DNA from 3 places in the Streptococcus sp. 1621 genome. Region 1 is predicted to be linked to each of the others. Evidence: predicted binding sites of a transcription regulator. Region 1 holds the regulator's gene; each other region holds the start of a gene.
The links. The regulator CtsR, encoded in region 1, represses protease genes until heat stress. The targets are predictions, from matches to a motif close to TTGGTCAAAAAAGGTCAAANA.
Positions count from the first base shown of each region.

Region 2: a site for CtsR is predicted at 4,990-5,010, ahead of clpP (ATP-dependent Clp protease proteolytic subunit ClpP). Genes of this name have one in related genera too.
Region 3: a site for CtsR is predicted at 3,397-3,417, ahead of HT697_RS04885 (ATP-dependent Clp protease ATP-binding subunit). Genes of this name have one in related genera too.

Region 1 is NZ_VMLJ01000028.1:64,289-70,557, reverse strand. It holds gene HT697_RS06710 (ATP-dependent Clp protease ATP-binding subunit) at 1-2,212, opposite strand, end outside; gene HT697_RS06705 (CtsR family transcriptional regulator) at 2,214-2,672, opposite strand; gene HT697_RS06700 (ABC transporter ATP-binding protein) at 2,791-3,519, opposite strand; gene HT697_RS06695 (ABC transporter substrate-binding protein) at 3,519-4,526, opposite strand; gene HT697_RS06690 (ABC transporter permease) at 4,565-5,323, opposite strand; gene HT697_RS06685 (thiamine-binding protein) at 5,286-5,576, opposite strand; TPP riboswitch at 5,645-5,747, opposite strand; gene cbpD (choline binding-anchored murein hydrolase CbpD) at 5,830-6,269, opposite strand, start outside.
Region 2 is NZ_VMLJ01000024.1:17,857-24,125, reverse strand. It holds gene HT697_RS05565 (MerR family transcriptional regulator) at 1-329, shown strand, start outside; gene HT697_RS05560 (DUF1697 domain-containing protein) at 371-892, opposite strand; gene HT697_RS05555 (NAD(P)/FAD-dependent oxidoreductase) at 941-2,113, opposite strand; gene HT697_RS05550 (DegV family protein) at 2,172-3,017, opposite strand; gene HT697_RS05545 (TetR/AcrR family transcriptional regulator) at 3,142-3,699, shown strand; gene HT697_RS05540 (cytidine/deoxycytidylate deaminase family protein) at 3,718-4,185, shown strand; gene upp (uracil phosphoribosyltransferase) at 4,274-4,903, shown strand; gene clpP (ATP-dependent Clp protease proteolytic subunit ClpP) at 5,076-5,666, shown strand; gene HT697_RS05525 (YlbG family protein) at 5,745-6,011, shown strand; gene HT697_RS05520 (ABC transporter substrate-binding protein) at 6,096-6,269, shown strand, end outside.
Region 3 is NZ_VMLJ01000019.1:20,413-26,681, forward strand. It holds gene HT697_RS04875 (DUF1846 domain-containing protein) at 1-274, shown strand, start outside; gene HT697_RS04880 (S-ribosylhomocysteine lyase) at 369-851, shown strand; gene HT697_RS04885 (ATP-dependent Clp protease ATP-binding subunit) at 1,019-3,124, opposite strand; gene mraY (phospho-N-acetylmuramoyl-pentapeptide-transferase) at 3,882-4,862, opposite strand; gene pbp2X (penicillin-binding protein PBP2X) at 4,864-6,269, opposite strand, start outside.

The sequences.
Region 1 (6,269 bases):
AACTTGCCACTAAAGGTTTAACCATAATCTTCACCACTTCCTGCATATGGTCGCTAGACAGGCTATGGAAGACCACCTTTTCATCAATGCGGTTGATGAATTCCGGTCTATAAGCCTTTTTCAGCTCTTCGAACATGCGTTTCTCCATATTCTCCTGGTCAAAACGAATGTCCTTAGCCCCAAATCCGACAGTCTTGTCATCACGAAGGGCTGTCGCACCAAGGTTTGACGTCATGATAATAATGGTATTTGAAAAGTCAACCTTGCGGCCCTTGCTATCGGTCAAGACACCGTCATCCAAGACCTGCAAGAGAACATTAAAGATATCTGGGTGGGCCTTCTCTACCTCGTCAAAAAGGAGAACGGAATAGGGTTTGTTGCGAACCTTCTCGGTCAACTCCCCACCTTCTTCATAACCCACATAACCCGGAGGAGCTCCGTTGAGACGGCTGGCTGCGAATTTCTCCATATATTCACTCATATCAAATCGAATAAGGGCTGATTCGTCGTCAAAAAGAACTTCTGCCAAAGCCTTGGCTAATTCAGTTTTTCCGACACCCGTAGGCCCTAGGAACATAAAGGAGCCAATCGGACGCTTGTGACTGCGAATCCCTGACTGGTTGCGGCGAATGGCACGGCTAATGCTTGAAACAGCTTGATCTTGACCAATGACACGTTTGTGTAGTTCAGCTTCCAGATTCAGGTATTTCTTAGCATCAGTCTGAGTCAGTTTTTGGACTGGAATACCTGACAAGCGACTCAAGGTGGTCAAAATATCAGACTCTGTCACCAAGTCTTTGTAAACAAGCACTTCCTCTTCTTTTGCAATTAGCTGAGCTGCCTGTTTCCACTTACCATCCATCAAGGCCTTGTCAGCTGGACTCAAACCTGAATCGTCTGCTTTTACATGCTTTGCCTTATTTTGCACTGTTGCTGCTGCCTCATCCAAGAGATCGATAGCAGAGTCTGGCAAGTGACGACTAGTCAAGTAACGATGAGCCATCTTAACCGCTGTTTCAACCGCTTCATCTGTGATTTGCACACGGTGATGTTTCTCATAAGTCGCCTTCAAGCCTTGCAAAATGGTCATGCTGTCTGCTACACTTGGCTCTTCAATCGTTACTTTAGCGAAACGACGAGAAAGGGCCGCATCTTTTTCGATATGTTTTTGATATTCTTCCTGAGTAGTCGCACCAACAGTTCTCAAAGTTCCACGCGCCAAGGCTGGCTTCAAGATATTAGCCGCATCCAGGGTCGAATCAATCCCGCTCCCAGAACCCATGATGGTGTGGAGTTCGTCGATAAAGAGGATTACTTGCCCATCTTCTTCAATATCCTTGATGATATTGTTCATGCGCTCTTCAAAGTCACCACGGAAACGTGTCCCTGCAACGACATTCATCAAATCCAGCTCTAACACGCTCATCTTAGCCATTTCCACAGGCACATCCCCACTAGCAATACGCTGGGCAAGACCAAGCGCTAGAGCTGTCTTCCCGACACCAGCATCCCCAACCAAGACAGGATTATTCTTGGTCTTTCGACTCAAGATTTGAATCATACGCGAGATTTCCTTATCCCGACCGATGACTGGTTCTAACTTGCCAGAACGCGCTTGCTCTGTCAAATCATGCGTATAGTCCTCGAGACCACCACTCGGAGTCTGCGGCATGCCCATCATATTGGCCATAGAATTTTGCTTGTCAGCTACTGTACGATGGCGTTGGCGTAGAGCCTTGAGGTCTTCACGAGTCCAGCCTGCACGTTCTTCTAAATTTCGACGAAGGGCAGCAATCTTGACCTGATCTTTCTTGTCTTCATAAGAAAAACCAGCCCTCTCCAAGATACGAGTCGCCAAGGCATTGCCATCATGCAAAATCGCATAGAGGACGTGCTCTGTCCCTAGCACCTTAGCATGGACCACTGACGCTACATACTCTGCTTCATCAAAAAGGACCTGCAAGCGATGGGAGAACGGCAATTCCGTAAAGGTTTCATCCTGGCTATAGTCCGTTTCAGTCAGTTCCAAAGCGACCTCTTCTAAACGGTCCATCTCATATGGATAATCATTTAAAGTCGCCCCTGCCACACTATAACTGTGATTGGACATGGCAATCAACAAGTGCCAAGACTCTAGATAATGAGCTCCAAAATGGCCAGCAACCATGTAGGCACTTTCGATACATTCATTCAATGCTTTTGAATAGTTCATCTTACTTCCCTTTTCTATCTACCTCTTGTATGACCTGTCGTAGCATGTTTGCTCGAACAACTGGAGCTTCTTCTCCTAGAACACGATCCAAAGCTACTGATACTAGCAAATTCATCTCCTGCTTGGTCATCAATTCCTGCTCAACCAAAAGCTGTAGAATATCCTCATAAATTTCTTGACTGACCTGCTCACCAATTGAGTAAAGCAGCTCCCTGAGCATTTCATGATGACTAGAAAACTCAATCCGTCCTATACGAATATAGCCTCCGCCACCACGCTTACTTTCAACCAAGTAGCCTCTACTTTCGGTAAAGCGTGTCTTGATCACATAGTTAATCTGACTAGGGACAACCTGAAAGGTATCAGCCAACTGACTCCGTTGCAACTCCACAATACCAGATTGATCTAAAATCGCCTTGATGTAGGCCTCAATATGATCCGATGTATTTTTAAATCTCATTACAAACCCACCTCTCTCTTTAAACCTTGACTATCTTTGACTATTATACCGAAATTTTCTTATTTTTAAAAGAAAAAGGGCGTTGGTAAAGGATAATCTTCACCAACTCCCTATTTTTCTACTTATCTAAGCCTAATTCTGCCAAGATTTGACGTTTGTAGGCAATCTTTTGGACTTCCTTGTCCTCATCTTCAGACCAATCTAGTTTAATTTCTGAAACAATCTGCCCAGGGCGATTTTTCAAGATATAGATGCGGTCGCTGAGACTGAGGGCCTCCTCGATACTATGCGTGATAATCAGGGTCGTCAGCTGCAACTGCTTGTGAATCTCAAGGTACCAAGCGTGGAGTTCCATCTTGGTCATCTCATCCAAGGCGCTAAAGGCCTCATCTAAGAGAAAGAGCTTGTGCCCGAAAAGGTAGGTTCGGAGTAAGGCTACACGCTGGCGCATCCCACCACTAAGTTCATGAGGGTATTTATCTCTTACAGCTGTCAACTGGAAGGTCGCAAGAATTTCATCTGCGCGGGCAATGGCTTCCGCCTTATCCACCTTTTGAATCAAGAGGGGCAGAATAATATTACCAAGCACCGTCTTATGCTCCAAGAGCAAATCCTTTTGCAACATATAACTCACGCGCCCCTTGGGATTTTCTTCACCATCAAGGACAATTCTCCCTGACTGAACTTCTAAAATCCCAGCGATTAGGTTAAAGAGGGTGGTCTTCCCTACACCACTTGGACCTAGAATGGAAACCACTTCACCTGAAGTTACCTGTAGGTTGATATCCTCTAAAATCCTCTCCTGACCATAGGCATAACTGACGTGTTCTAGTCTTATTTCTGTCATTATTTCACAAATTCGTTGGTGAAGCCTTTGTCTGTCAAGTCTTCTTTGAGGATACCATTTTCTTTATCCCATTTGTAGAAGGCATTCCAGCGAGCTGCATCAAATTGACCCCATTTTTCCTTGTCGCTTGCGTATTCTTTTGACAAGTATTTTTGAGATTCGATGACAAAGTCACGTTTTTCTTTGAGCTCAGGAGCATTCTTGATGAGAATATCTGCAGCTTCTTCTGGATGCTCCATAGCGTATTGGTAGCCTTTTTTGATGGCTTGGATGACTTTACGAGCTTCTTCTTTATTATCTTTCAGATAGTCGTTGTTTGCGATGATAACTGGTGAGTAGTAGTCAAATTCTTTAACGTAGTCTTTCAAGTACATGAAATTAGCATCTACACCTTGAGATTTGGCAAGGATACCATCCCATCCATAGTAGATCCAAGCAGCATCAAAGACGCCATTGGCAATCGGTGTGATCGAGTTTGAGTCGTTGTTTGGTACTTTTTCGACCTTCTCAAAATCTCCGCCTTGTGATTCTACCAAGGTTTTCAACATAGCAAGTTCAGTTGGGTCATTCCAAGTTCCGTATTTCTTACCAACCAAGTCCTTTGGACTAGCTACATTATCAGATTTTCGAGAGATAATTCCAGATGTATTGTGTTCTACGATAGCTGCAACGGCAGTAATTCCTGCCCCTTTTTCCAATTTTTTAGCCATGTAGTCTTGGAAATAAACTGCAAATGGTGCCTTTCCGTTGATAACCAAGTCAGAAGAACTTTCTTCTGGTGGCAATTTCAAATCAACATCCACTCCAGCTTCTTTGAAATAACCTTTTTCCTTGGCAACATAAAGCCCTGTGTGGTTGGTATTTGGTGTCCAGTCTAGGATAAAGTCAACCTTCTTAAGTTCTGCTTCTTTGTTGTCCTTAGAAGCAGTTCCTTGACCACAGGCCACAAGCACAACAGCTACAAGAGCTGTTACAAGCGTTAAAAACACTTTCCATGTTTTCTTCATTTTGATTTCCTCTTTTCTTTTTCAGAAACATTCTTATTCTACGAACGTTTCCATTTAATAACATATTTTTCACTAATATCGACCAACTTCATACCCAGAAGACTGATAATCGATACCAGAATAATAATAGCAAACATGGTATCATACTGAAACAGTTTCTTGGACTGAATCATGTAGACACCTAGTCCTTCAAATCCTCCCAACCACTCAGATACCACGGTTGTGATAAAGGCATAGGAGACACTGACCCTCAGACCTGCATAAAAGTAAGGCAGACTGACTGGAATTTTAAAATGCCACAGGATTTGCCAAGGCTTGGCCCGCATCAGACTAAACAAGGTCAACATATCCTTGTCACAATGCCTAAAACCGTCCAAAATACTAACGATGATAGGAAAAGTTGTCGTCAAAATAATCAAGACAATCTTGGGCAGAATCCCATAACCTAGCCACAAGACCAAGATAGGAGCTATAGCAATGGTCGGAATGGTCTGAACGACCACCATCATAGGGTAAATCAAGTCATTGAGCCAAGTCAAACTGTCCATGAGCACAGCCATGAGACAGGCAATCAAGACTCCCAAAATTAGACCTAGCAAAGCCACTCTCAAGGTCGCCCAGCTATGGTACCAGAGAAATTCTCTATCACGAACAAAGGCCTGAAGAATTTCAAAAGGTGTCGGCAGGATAAACTTGGGGAGAAGTTTAAGAAAACCTGCTAACTGCCAGATTGACAAGACCCCCAGAAAGCCCAATAGACTAATGTGTCGTCTCAGTATACTTTTCAAGTTTCTCATCAATACTTAAAATCTCTCCTACATTTATTTTGACATTGGCAAAGACATTATCTGCCTCCTGCCCTGCCACTTCCAGCGCTTCTTTGAGAATGCGCATGAGCTCATCAAACTCCCCTTCCAAGACCGTTTCAAATGGTGTCACCACTATGGTCACTTCTTGAGCTTGTAGATAAGCAATGACTTGATCGATAACAGCAATCCGATCAATCCCCTGTGCTAGGGGTAAAACTTGCAAGGCGATGCTTGCTTTCATAAAAACCTCCTCTTCTCGTTTTCCTTTGACAAAAAGAAAAACCTTTACCATATATGGAAAAGGTCAAGAATAGACTAAGTATCGTTCCCTCCGCTGGCATTACCCAGATCAGGTGCGGTCGAAGTTTAACACTTCCTCTCAGACTGTACACAGACTCCCATATATTATATGTATATATGATAGCGCAAATTAAGAAAAATGTCAAGGAAACTGCTTACAGAAAAGAGCAGGAAACATTTCCTACTCCAATTTTCTATACTCGTTCTCCATCACTGTTTACTCTGTAGCCATCCACCGCCGTATTAACAGCTAAGACACCTGAAGAGTAAGAATAATACCACTTACCAGAAACTTGATACCAGCCTGTTTTCATTGCCCCTGAACTATCCAGATAATACCACGAGCCATTTTCCTTTAACCAGCCTGTCTGCATTTCACCAGATGATTTCAAATAATACCAGCTAGAACCATCTTTCAACCATCCCGTTGATTTAGACCCATTTGATTTAAAATGATACCAACTACCATTTATTTTCTTCCAACCGACAGTCGATCCATTATTTGAGCTATAATTAGAGCTATTCCCTGATTGGTTCTGATAATTTTGTGAAGAAGTCACTCCCTCTAGCTGGATATAACGACGACTTCCGTTATAAGCTGTATAACTCAACCACTTGTATCCATCTTTTTCGA
Region 2 (6,269 bases), on a different contig from region 1:
GACAAGAAGTCATGGATCAAGCGCTGGAGCGCCAGAAAGGTCACGAAGACGAGGCTACTACTGCCTTCAACCAAGTTTTTCAAGCCTTGGCACAAAATCTTCAAGCTGGTCTACCGATAACAGCGTCTGAAAACCAAGAAGAAGCAGGCAAACTCTTGCAAGCCATCCGTACTTATGGATTTGACTGCTCTATCGAGGTCTTTGGTTATATTGGAAAAGGCTATGTCTATAATCCAGAGTTTAAGGAAAACATTGACAAATTTGGCCCAGGAACAGCCCAGTACACATCAGATGTCATTGCTCACTATGTCCAAACTCAGACAAAATAAAATCGGAGGAGTGATCTTCCGATTTTTACTAAATTCAAGCACTACTTGCTTAATAATTTTTCTACTACATTTAGTTTTCGCATGGTCAAATCTACATTAAAAAGCTTTTCAAGATAGTTGGTATGGAGTTTCTTTTGTTTTGCAGTTCTAGGGAGATAGAGGTAAAGACAATGGTTACCGACACAAATTTCTTCTTCGCCGTAATCCATTTTTAATTTTTCTAAGGGGAGACTTTGAATAGCTTCTTGATAAAAAATCACGTGTATACGGTCATAAAGATAGTGTTCTCCAAAAGGGTTTTCTTGGACAATTTTTGTAAAATTACTTTTGTTCTTGATAACCATTTTTAAGTCGGCCCCAATTTTTTCTTTTATCAGAGTATGAACACGTTCTCGTATTTTTTCTAAATCTAAGTCACTTTCAAGAATGATATTCCCACTTTGAATATAGGTTCGAACTTGTTGAAAACCAGCTTCTGTCAAGATATCTACTAGATAAGACATTTTAGGGATAGCATTTTTTCCATTAGGAGTAACTCCCCTTAACAAGATAATATGTTCCAAAGGGCTTCCTTTCTTTTGGGGTAGATTGTTCCATTGAGTAATGTATATTTAGATTAGATTTGATCCCGCAACCCAGCCAGTACAGAGGGCAGAAGTGATGTTAAAGCCACCTGTGTGGGCGTTGATATCCATGACCTCGCCAGCAAAGTGGAGGCCAGGTACCAGCTTACTTTCCAGAGTTTTAGGGTTGATTTCCTTAAGACTGACGCCACCCTTGGTAACAAAGGACTTGGCGAGGGACATTTTACCAGTCACAGGGATTTTGAGGGACTTGATAGACTGGAGCAGTTTTTCACGTTCCTTTTCAGTCAGTTGTTTGACTTTGTCAGGATAGCCTTGTACAAAAAATTCTGCCAAGCGTTCTGGTAACAAGGTTTTTAAAGCATTTTTCAAGGATTTTTCCCGATTTTCTTCGAGAAATGCAGCCAAGTCCTTCTCAGAAAGTTGAGGCAAAACGTCCAGTGAGAGAACCTCCCCACCCTTGACAAAACTAGACAAACGTAGGGCAGCAGGGCCAGACAAACCAAAGTGGGTAAAGAGGAGGTCATGAGTGATGACATGTTTGCCATAGCTTAGGGTCACATCATCCAATGAAATTCCCTGCAAGGCCTTGTGTGGAAAATCTGTTAATAAAGGACTTTCAGCGGCTTCAAGTTCGGTAATGGTATGCTTAAAATGACGGGCAATCTCGTGACCAAAACCAGTAGAACCAGTCGAAGGATAAGATTTACCACCAGTTGTGACAATGAGTTTCTCACAAGTGAAGGTTTGGTCAGCTGATTTAAGGACAAACTGGTCATCTATCTTTTTAACCGAAACAATTTCTGTTTGAGTAGCAACTTGACCACCGAGCTCAGTGATTTTCTTTTCCAAGGCTTCGATAATGGTACGAGACTTGTCACTAGTAGGAAAGACGCGGCCGTGGTCTTCGACCTTAAGTTTAACCCCATTTTCTGTAAAAAAGTTAATGATGTCATGATTATCAAACTGGGAGAAGACACTGTATAAAAAGCGTCCATTTCCAGGAATTCCAGCTAGCAGGTCGTCCAAACTACCATTGTTGGTTACATTGCAACGTCCCCCACCAGTTCCAGCTAATTTCTTTCCAAGTTTCCGATTTTTTTCGATGAGGAAGGTTTTCTGTCCATAAAAGCTACTGGAAATCGTAGCCATCATGCCAGCAGGACCTCCACCGATGACAATAGTATCAAAATGTTTCATAGCTCTATTGTACCACAAAAAAACAAGAGATGATGGTCACCTCTTGTCAAGAATGCAATTAATCAATTTCATATCCCATCAGCAAACCACCATCTTCTGCATAAAAACTGCAGAGACCAGATGTTGGGAGAATTTTAATATCCGCTTGTGGGAAGGTTTCACGGATTCGGTCTGAAAGCTGTTGGCAACATTTCTCGTTATTGCGTTGGGCCATGACAATACGGCCACCAGCATATCCTGCTTTCACTAACTCTTCATAGGCTGCCTGAATCGATTTCTTTGCTCCTCTTGCTTTTTGTAGCAATTCGAGAGTTCCAGTTTCACTAGCTTCCCCGACCATACGGATATTTAGAAGGCCAACGACCGTACCGATAAGCTTGCTCAAACGGCCGTTTTTCACCAAGTTATCGACTTTGGCTAGGACAAAGAGCAACTTGGTTTTTTCTTGATAGGCAGTGATAGATTCAACCACTTCTTCAAAAGATAAGCCCTGGTCAATCAAGTCATTTAATTTTTCTACGAGCAAGTCAACTTCCCCGCCAGCAGACAAACTATCAATTACATGAATCTTAGTGTCAGGATGGTCTTCCAGATAAATATTCTTGGCCAGTTGAGCGCTATTGTGACTGCCAGAAAGAGTACCAGTGATGGTTACTAGGAAAATGTTTTTGGCTCCTTCAAATGCTCGCAAATAATCATCTGGGCTTGGACAAGCCGATTTTGAAGCTTCTGCGGTTGCATACATGGTTTCCATCATTTGGTCAATGTTAAGACTGGCATCATCAACAAAGACCTGATCAGCTACTTGAATGGTTAAGGGAACACTTACAAAGGTCGTGTCAATAGCTGGTGTTGCCAGCTGACGATAATCACAACCAGAGTCAGCAATAATCTTCCAAGTCATAGAAATTCTCCATCTTTGTCAGTTATACATTGACAAAGGTTCTGTCTTTTTTTACAATTATATCATGAAAACCCTTGAAACAAAAGCCTCATCCGTCTGTTGTGACAAGTAGAAAGAAAATGTTATGTCTGAACGTAGAATCTCTGAAAAGTCTCTTGAAAATCTCAGAAAATCAAACCAAGAATCGAATTTATTAACTAGAGAAGCCATCGAAACAGCCCTCTTGCAGCTCTTGGAAAAAAAGGATCTGACCAAGATTAGTATTTCTGAATTGGTCAAACGTGCAGGCGTTTCTCGTGCAGCCTTTTACCGTAATTATGATTCCAAAGAGGAGATTTTAGAAAGCGTCTTTAAACGAACTGTCCACAATATTATGGAACAGATGCATCATTATGATTTAAAGACGGACCTTTATCTGGTATGGGTTCACCTTTTCCGAGAGGCAAGAAAGGAAGCCAGAGTGATTCAACTGGCCTTGGATTACCATCTGGAAAAAATCTTTGTCCAAGCCATGCAGGAATTTCTAGAAAAATACCATGGAAAATCAAAAGGTGTCAGCTCTTATCTTCATTCCTTCTGGAGTTCGGCCATCGTCTCTGTCCTCCTAAAATGGATCAAGGATGGCATGAAGGTACCAGCTGAAAAGATTGCGGATTTAGGTTTACCATTTTTTAAAAAATAGAGAAAAAGGAGAAAAGAGATGACTGAAAAAAGACTGGCTTGGGATGAGTATTTTGCAGCCCAAGCCCTACTGATTGCTAATCGTTCCACTTGTAAACGTGCCAAAGTGGGCGCTATTCTGGTAAAAGATAATAAGGTTATTTCCACTGGTTACAATGGTTCGGTGTCAGGTACCGAGCATTGTATTGACCATGAATGTCTGGTCATTGAAGGCCACTGTGTTCGCACCCTTCACGCTGAGGTTAATGCTATTCTCCAAGGTGCAGAGCGTGGTGTTCCTAAAGGCTTTACAGCCTATGTAACCCATTTTCCTTGTCTGAACTGTACCAAACAATTATTGCAGGTCGGCTGCAAACGCGTGGTTTATATCAACCAGTACAGAATGGACGACTACGCCCAATACCTCTATCAAGAAAAAGGGACAGAATTGACTCATTTACCACTTGAGACAGTACAGACAGCTCTTAAAGAGGCTGATCTAATGTAAAAATTATCAAAAATAAATGGTTTAGAAAGATTTTTAAACCGTTTTTTGGTATAATAAGAAGAATAAATTGAAAGAAGGAATTCCAAAAATGGGAAAAATTGAAGTTATTAATCATCCACTGATTCAACACAAATTGTCAATCTTGCGTCGTACAGATACTTCTACAAAAGCTTTTCGTGAGCTAGTAGATGAGATTGCAATGTTGATGGGGTATGAAGTACTTCGTGATCTTCCACTAGAAGATGTGGAAATCGAAACACCAATTACAAAAACAGTTCAAAAACAATTGGCAGGTAAGAAATTGGCCATCGTTCCAATTTTGCGTGCAGGTATCGGGATGGTTGATGGTCTCTTGAGCTTGGTTCCAGCTGCTAAAGTTGGTCACATCGGTATGTACCGTGATGAAGAAACACTTCAACCAGTTGAGTACTTGGTAAAATTGCCTGAAGATATTGACCAACGTCAAATTTTTGTGGTAGACCCAATGTTGGCAACAGGTGGATCAGCAATCTTAGCTGTCGACTCACTTAAAAAACGTGGGGCATCAAATATCAAGTTTGTCTGCCTTGTATCTGCTCCAGAAGGTGTAAAAGCCCTTCAAGAAGCTCATCCAGATGTAGAAATCTTTACAGCAGCCTTGGATGAACGCTTGAACGAACACGGTTATATCGTTCCAGGTCTTGGAGATGCTGGAGACCGCTTGTTCGGTACGAAATAAAATTAAAAGAAGAATGACTTGGAAAAGGATTTCCAGTCACGAAAGGAGGTTGAATTTTTGTTTCTGTCTAATGAAAACAGAGCAAAAATTTGACCTTTTTTGACCAATATATTATAATAGTCTTATCTTTAGTCATTTGACCAACAAAAATAAAACTCAAAAGGAGAAATAAATGATTCCTGTAGTTATTGAACAAACAAGTCGTGGAGAACGTTCTTACGATATTTACTCACGTCTTCTCAAAGACCGCATCATTATGCTAACAGGTCCAGTTGAAGACAATATGGCTAACTCTGTTATTGCCCAATTGCTTTTCTTGGATGCCCAAGATAGTACAAAAGATATTTACCTTTATGTAAACACACCTGGTGGTTCTGTTTCAGCTGGTTTGGCAATCGTTGATACCATGAACTTTATTAAGGCAGATGTCCAAACTATCGTTATGGGTATGGCAGCATCTATGGGAACAGTCATCGCATCAAGTGGAGCAAAAGGCAAACGTTTCATGCTTCCAAATGCAGAGTATATGATCCACCAACCAATGGGCGGTACAGGTGGAGGTACCCAACAAACCGATATGGCGATCGCTGCAGAACACTTGCTTAAAACTCGTAATACCTTGGAAAAAATCTTGGCTGAAAATTCAGGTCAGTCAATCGAAAAAATCCATGCAGATGCAGAACGCGATAACTGGATGAGTGCTCAAGAAACACTTGAATATGGCTTTATTGATGAAATCATGGCCAACAATTCATTGAACTAATGTTGATAGAAGGCAAACTCGACTGGGTTTGCTTTTTTTGGTATAATAGGGAGAGATTTCTTAGAAAGAGGATTTATCATGTTTGAAAAAGTCAATCGATCTGGCTTGATTATCTATCTTTACTATAATCGTGATGCAAAAAAACTGCAGGATTATGGAGATATTACCTATCATTCCAAGAAACATCGTTACTTACAACTCTATGTTCCAACTCAAGAAGTGGAGCAATTGGTCGGGCGCTTGAGCAAGGAAAAATTTATCAAAAAAGTCAGAGTTTGTCATATCCAAGAGCTGGAAACACCCTTTGTTGGCAACCTTTACCGAGAAGAAAACGTTATCAGATAAAAATTTAAAGAAAAGCGTTGACAATTTTCTGATAATTCGGTATATTCTTAACAGACTATTTAAGAAATAAGGAGACAAAAAAAGATGAAGAAAAAATTTGCCCTATCGTTTGTGGCGTTTGCAAGTGTAGCACTTCTTGCAGCCTGTGGAGAAGTGAAGTCTGGAGCAGTCAACACTGCTGGTAACTCAGTAGAAGAAAAGACAATTAAAATCGGGTTTAACTTTGAGGAAACTGGTGCCGTAGCAGCCTACGGAACA
Region 3 (6,269 bases), on a different contig from region 1:
TGAAGTTGTTAAGCCAATCCAAGGTCTTAAAATCGATCATCTGGGTAGCCGCAATCCACGCCTGCATTCAAATGAAATCCTGATTGCACTTGCCATCACAGCTACAGAAAATCCTGATGCTGCTCGTGCTATGGAAGAACTTGGCAACCTCAAAGGAAGCGAAGCCCACTCAACCATCATCTTGACAGATGAAGACAAGAATGTCCTTCGTAAATTGGGTATCAACGTAACCTTTGACCCATACTACCAATACGACCGCTTGTATCGTAAGTAACGATTTGAACCTCTCCACCCTCGGAGAGGTTTTCTCTCTGTCTCAGGAGCAACCTTTATGATATAATGAAAGAAGAAAACTGAAAGGATTTACCATGTCAAAAGAAGTTATTGTCGAAAGTTTTGAACTTGACCACACCATTGTTAAAGCACCTTACGTTCGCTTGATTGGGGAAGAAACAGGGCCAAAGGGAGACATCATCTCCAATTATGATATTCGCTTGGTGCAACCAAACGAAGACTCTATCCCTACTGCCGGCCTTCACACTATCGAGCACCTCTTAGCCAAACTCATCCGTACCCGCATCGACGGCATGATTGACTGTTCACCATTTGGTTGCCGCACAGGCTTCCACATGATTATGTGGGGGCGTCATACCAGCGCTGAAATTGCAGCAGTTATCAAGGATTCGCTCAAGGAAATCACTGAAACTACTACTTGGGAAGACGTCCCTGGAACAACCATCGAATCTTGCGGAAACTACAAGGATCACAGTCTCTTTTCTGCTAAAGAATGGGCTAAACTCATCCTAGAACAAGGTATTTCAGATGATGCCTTTGAGCGTCATGTGATTTAAATGTAAAAAAGGAACCAGTTTTTTTCAGCTGGCTCCTTCTTTTTATTCTCAAAATCTTGGCTTATACTCAATGAAAATCAAAAAGCAAACTAGGAAGCTAGCCACAGACAGTACTTGAGTACGGCAAGGCGAAGCTGACGTGGTTTGAATTTGATTTTCGAAGAGTATTAGGCTTTTTCACGAATGACCAAAACACCATCTTCCATATCTGCTTCCAGATGTTTAGCATCTAGGTGATCCAAGTGGAAGTCTGTCACCTTATCCCGAATTTCTTGTTCAACCACGCGACGGAGCGGACGAACACCCATGACTTCGTCATAACCTTCTTCTGTGATATAGTCCTTAGCTGCTTGACTGACTACCAAGTCAATGTCTTTCTTAGCCAAGGTTTGGTTGACTTCAGCCAACATTAAATCCACAATCTTAGAAAGGTCTTCCTTCGTCAAGTGCGAGAACTCGATAACTGCATTAAAGCGGTTGAGGAATTCTGGACGGAAGAAGGGTTTCAAACGGTCCATCAATTCTGGTTTGTCCGCATCTTCTGTCAAGTTAGCTTCATAGCCAAAACCAGCATTTGATGTTGCGATAATGACTGTGTTTTTAAAGTTAACGGTATTTCCTTGACCATCTGTCAAACGACCATCATCCAATACTTGGAGGAGAAGGGTAATGACTTGAGGATCAGCCTTTTCAATTTCATCCAAGAGAATGATAGAGTATGGATTGCGACGAACACGTTCTGTCAAGGTATTGCTATTGTCATCATAACCCACATAACCTGCTGTGGTACCAATCAGCTTAGAAACTGCTGTGCGGTCACTGTATTCAGACATATCCAAACGGATGATGGCGTCCTTAGTTCCAAACATATCCAGCGCCAATTGCTTAGCAAGTTCTGTCTTACCAACCCCAGTTGGTCCTACAAAGAGGAAGCTGCCGATTGGGCGATTACCTTCATCAAAACCAGCACGGTTACGACGGATAGCACGGGCCACTGCTTCTACTGCCTTATCTTGACCGATTACCTTATCTTGCAAGCGATGAGCCATATCTTTCAAACGCTCGATGTCTGATGCTCCCATTTGCGATACTGGAATACCCGTCATACGTTCTACAGATTCAGCCACATCGTTGACACTTGCAGTCACTTTCATATCTTCTGTGTGGTTTTCGATTTTCTTTTCCAATTCTGCGATGCGTGTTTTATAGTTTAGAGCTGCTTCAAAATCTTCTGCCTCAACTGCTTTTTCTTGCTTGTCTTTTTCTGCCTCGATTTCACGTTCAACAGCATGCACATCTGTTACAGGATGCTGAGCTGCCAAGTGAGCAGCCGTTACATCGACAAGGTCGATAGCCTTATCTGGCAAGCTACGTTGAGGAATATACTGAACAGAATAATCCACCGCTGCTTTCAAGACTTCGTCTGGCAAGATGACATTGTGGTGTTGTTGATAGAGGTCACGAATTCCTTGAAGAATTTTAAAGGTATCCTCTGCTGAAGGAGCATTGACCTTGACTTCGTTGAAACGACGAGCAAGAGCTGCATTCTTCAAGATGGTGTTACGGTATTCATCTTGAGTCGTTGCCCCAATCACTGTCAATTCTCCACGAGAGAGGGCTGGCTTGAGAATATCCGCAAGCCCTTTAGAACCACTGTCTCCACCCGTACTACCTGCACCGAGGATTTGGTGAATTTCATCAAAGAAGAGGATAATATTCCCTGCTTCTTTCACTTCATTGACTAGGTTTTGGACATTTTCTTCAAAGCTACCACGATATTGAGTCCCAGCCTCAAGACCTGAGATGTCAATGGAAATAATTTCCTTGTTCTTGATAGCAGCAGGAACATCACCATTCACAATAGCTTGTGCTAAACCTTCGACAACGGCTGTCTTACCAACACCTGCATCTCCGACAAGTACAGGATTGTTTTTAGTACGGCGTGAGAGGATTTCAGATGTTTCTTGAATTTCCTCGTTTCGTCCGATAACAGGATCCAACTTGCCCTCGCGAGCTTCTGCTGTCAAGTTTCGACCTAGTTTAGCAAGGACACCGTCTTGTTTCATACCTGACGTATGTTGTGGCATTTGGCCATCAACTTCTGCATTTCCTGGTAATTGACCAGTCGCACGATAGTGAGTAAATTCCTCAGGTGTGACTTCACGTCCATTAATCAAGTAACGACGATTTTCAGAACTGTATCCGCGCATACCACCCATCAATTGGTTAAATAAATCATCCATGTTGTTAAAATTATTAAAGTTGTTGTTCATATTCTTTACCTCTTTTTGTTTACTTAGTTATGATTACTGATATTGACTATCTTTGACCTTTGTTTTAAAAAATTTAGACTAGCTAAATCGCTACTCTAGGTACTATTTCTGGTTTTTCTTTTTCAAGCAGGAGTAGACTATCTTTACTTCTGAAGATTTCTAGATTAAACATAGACCCCACCTCTTTCTATTTTACTTTAAATAAGTGTTCGAGTAAGGCTTTCATTTACCTTACGTTCATAATATACTACATTAGTCAGAAAAGGTCAAGGGATTTGACTTTAATTGACCAATATTTTTTATACTTTTCGAAAATCTCCTCAAACCACATCAGCTTCGCCTTATCTACAACCTCAAAACAGGGTTTTGATAACCTACGACTAGCTTCCTAGTTTGCTCTTGATTTTCATTGAACATAAGTGTTCACGTAAGGCTTTCATTTACCTTACATTCATGATATACTACATTGGTCAGAAAAGGTCAAGATATTTGACTTTAACTGACCAATATTTTTTTACACTCTTCAAACCACATCAGCTCCGCCTTATCTACAACCTCAAAACCGTGTTTTGAGCTGCCTAAAGCTAGCTTCCTAGTTTGCTCTTGATTTTCATTAAGCATAAGTGTTCACGTAAGGCTTTCATTTACCTTACGTTCATAATATACTACATTAGTCAGAAAAGGTCAAGGGTTTTGACTTTAATTGACCAATATTTTTTAAACAGCAAAAACACCCTGAAACATCAGGGTGCCATTCTTACATCAAATACAAAATTGCGAGGGTCAGGAGACTTGCTAGAAGCCCAACTCCCCAAAAGAAGAAGTCAACCTTCCACTCGCTCCAAGGATTTCCTTTACCAGACAATCCTCCAAGCTCAAAATGGTGATGCACAGGCGTCATACGGAAAATACGTTTACCACCTGTCAGTTTGAAATAACTGACTTGCATCATGACCGAAGTTGTTTCAAAGACATAAACAATTCCGATAATCAAGAGAGTCCATTCTTGGTGGAGGGCCATAGAAATAGCTGCCAACATTCCACCTAGGGCCAAACTTCCCACATCTCCCATAAAGACCTTGGCCGGCTTATGGTTAAAGACGAAGAAACCGAGTAAACCACCAATCATGGCAAAAATCACCAGGAGAATATCCATCTGGCCTTGCACATAGGCAATAACTCCATAGGCAGACAAACTAATCGCCACTGAAATACTAGCCAGACCGTCAATTCCGTCTGTCAAGTTGACTGCATTTGAAAAACCGACTAGCCAGAAAAGGGCGAAGAAAATATAGAAAATCCCCAGATGCACTTGGTAACCAAAGACTGAAAGCATATCGCCCCCACGCTCATAGAAAAGATAGAAGATAACTCCACCTAGAAGCTGAAGAGCCAATTTTTGCTTAGGATTCAGCCCCTCATTGATTTTGCGAAAAACCTTGAGAAAGTCATCTAAAAATCCGACCAAGCCATACAAGACCAAGATGAACAAAATCATTCCCACATTATTGCTGAATTGGCTACTAAATAGGGCAAAAAAGAAAGCAACTAAAACAGAAGCAATTAAGAAAACCAAACCTCCCATTGTAGGAGTCCCAGCTTTTGCCTGGTGCTGTTTGACATCCTCATGCATCTGCTGGCCTGTAATTTGCGCCTTTCTATAAAATTGGATAAAGGCCGGAATTCCTACTAAAGTTAGTAAAAATGTCACAATTCCAGCACTGATGGAAATAAACATATTAGTCTCCTAAAGTTAATTTAATTTTTTTAATGTTTTTGATAGCTGTATTAGTCCGAACATCTTGCTTCTGAACGATGGAACCTGAACCTTCAAATTCCAGTTCAATATCCAACCATTTAGCAAAGGCCTCGGCAGTCTCTTTTTTCCAGCCATACATGTCTGGAATTTCTTCCACCTTATCCGATAAAAGGAGAACTTGTTGGTTTGGTGCAAGATTTTTTCCTTCTTCTACAGAAGTCTCTTTAATCTTTGTTCCAGTACCTACAACGATGGGTTGCACAATATTTCGGCGTAAGGCCTCCGCCAACTCACCAGGTGAAATATCCTTGATGCTAGGCATTGCATAAGAAGATTCTGTCGTCACTTGATCTAAATTTTTAGCAGGAGATTGAAGATTGAGAGATTCTTTCATAGCTGAAGCCCGCTCCAAGATTGGGTTGGCAAATTCTCCCAATTGGATACCTGAATAATGTTCAGGCTGTTGAACCGTTACATACAAGATAAAATCAGGATTTTCAGCCGGATTCATCGATACAGCCGAGAAAATATAGTTGGTTAACCCGACTAGATAACCACCATTTTTCTCGTCAGCAATCTGAGCCGTACCAGACTTGAGGGCTACATTTTGCCCAGGAACAGTTACAGTTGGCTTGCCTGTGCTGTGGTTATACATGGTTCCATAAACCGGATCCGTCCCTACCAAGACCATGTGAGTACGAGTTTGGCTAGCTGCATCTTTGGAAACAGGATTTCCTACAATCTCTTTTTGAGATTTCCGAACAGATTGGTCATTTGGGTCATACAAGGCACTGATAAATTTAGGTTCTAGCATGACTCCATCGTTGGCAATAGCCGTGAAGGCACGAATCATTTGCGTCTGGGTCACTGAAATCCCTTGTCCAAATGAACTCTGAGCAATATTGACGATATTGTCAGCCGGAAGTTGACCTGCATATTCATCCGTCAAGCCAAAACGAGTCGGAACACCAAATTTAAAGCGACTTAGATAATCCAGCCAGGTAGCATCTCCCATCTTTTGCTCAAGAAGCGTCATCCCAACGTTACTTGAGTGCGCAAACCCTTGAGAAAAGGTCATCATTCCTCCGACAGTTAATCCTTCATTGACATCCCAATCTCGGGTAGTAGTATCTGCTACTTTTAACTCACTACTATTGAAAACTTCTCCTCCTGGGAAAGTATTATTATCAATAGCAGCAGCGAGCGTCATGACCTTCATGGCTGACCCTGGCTCATAGTTACTTTGATAAAGGATATCACGCCAAACAAAGTCCTTGGTAAGTCCTTCCTTAGTATCGGCATCAAAGGTTGGTCTCTGCGTCGTTGCAAGAATTTCCCCCGTTTTAGCACTAACCAAAGTCGCTGTCATGTACTTTCCTTTTACCT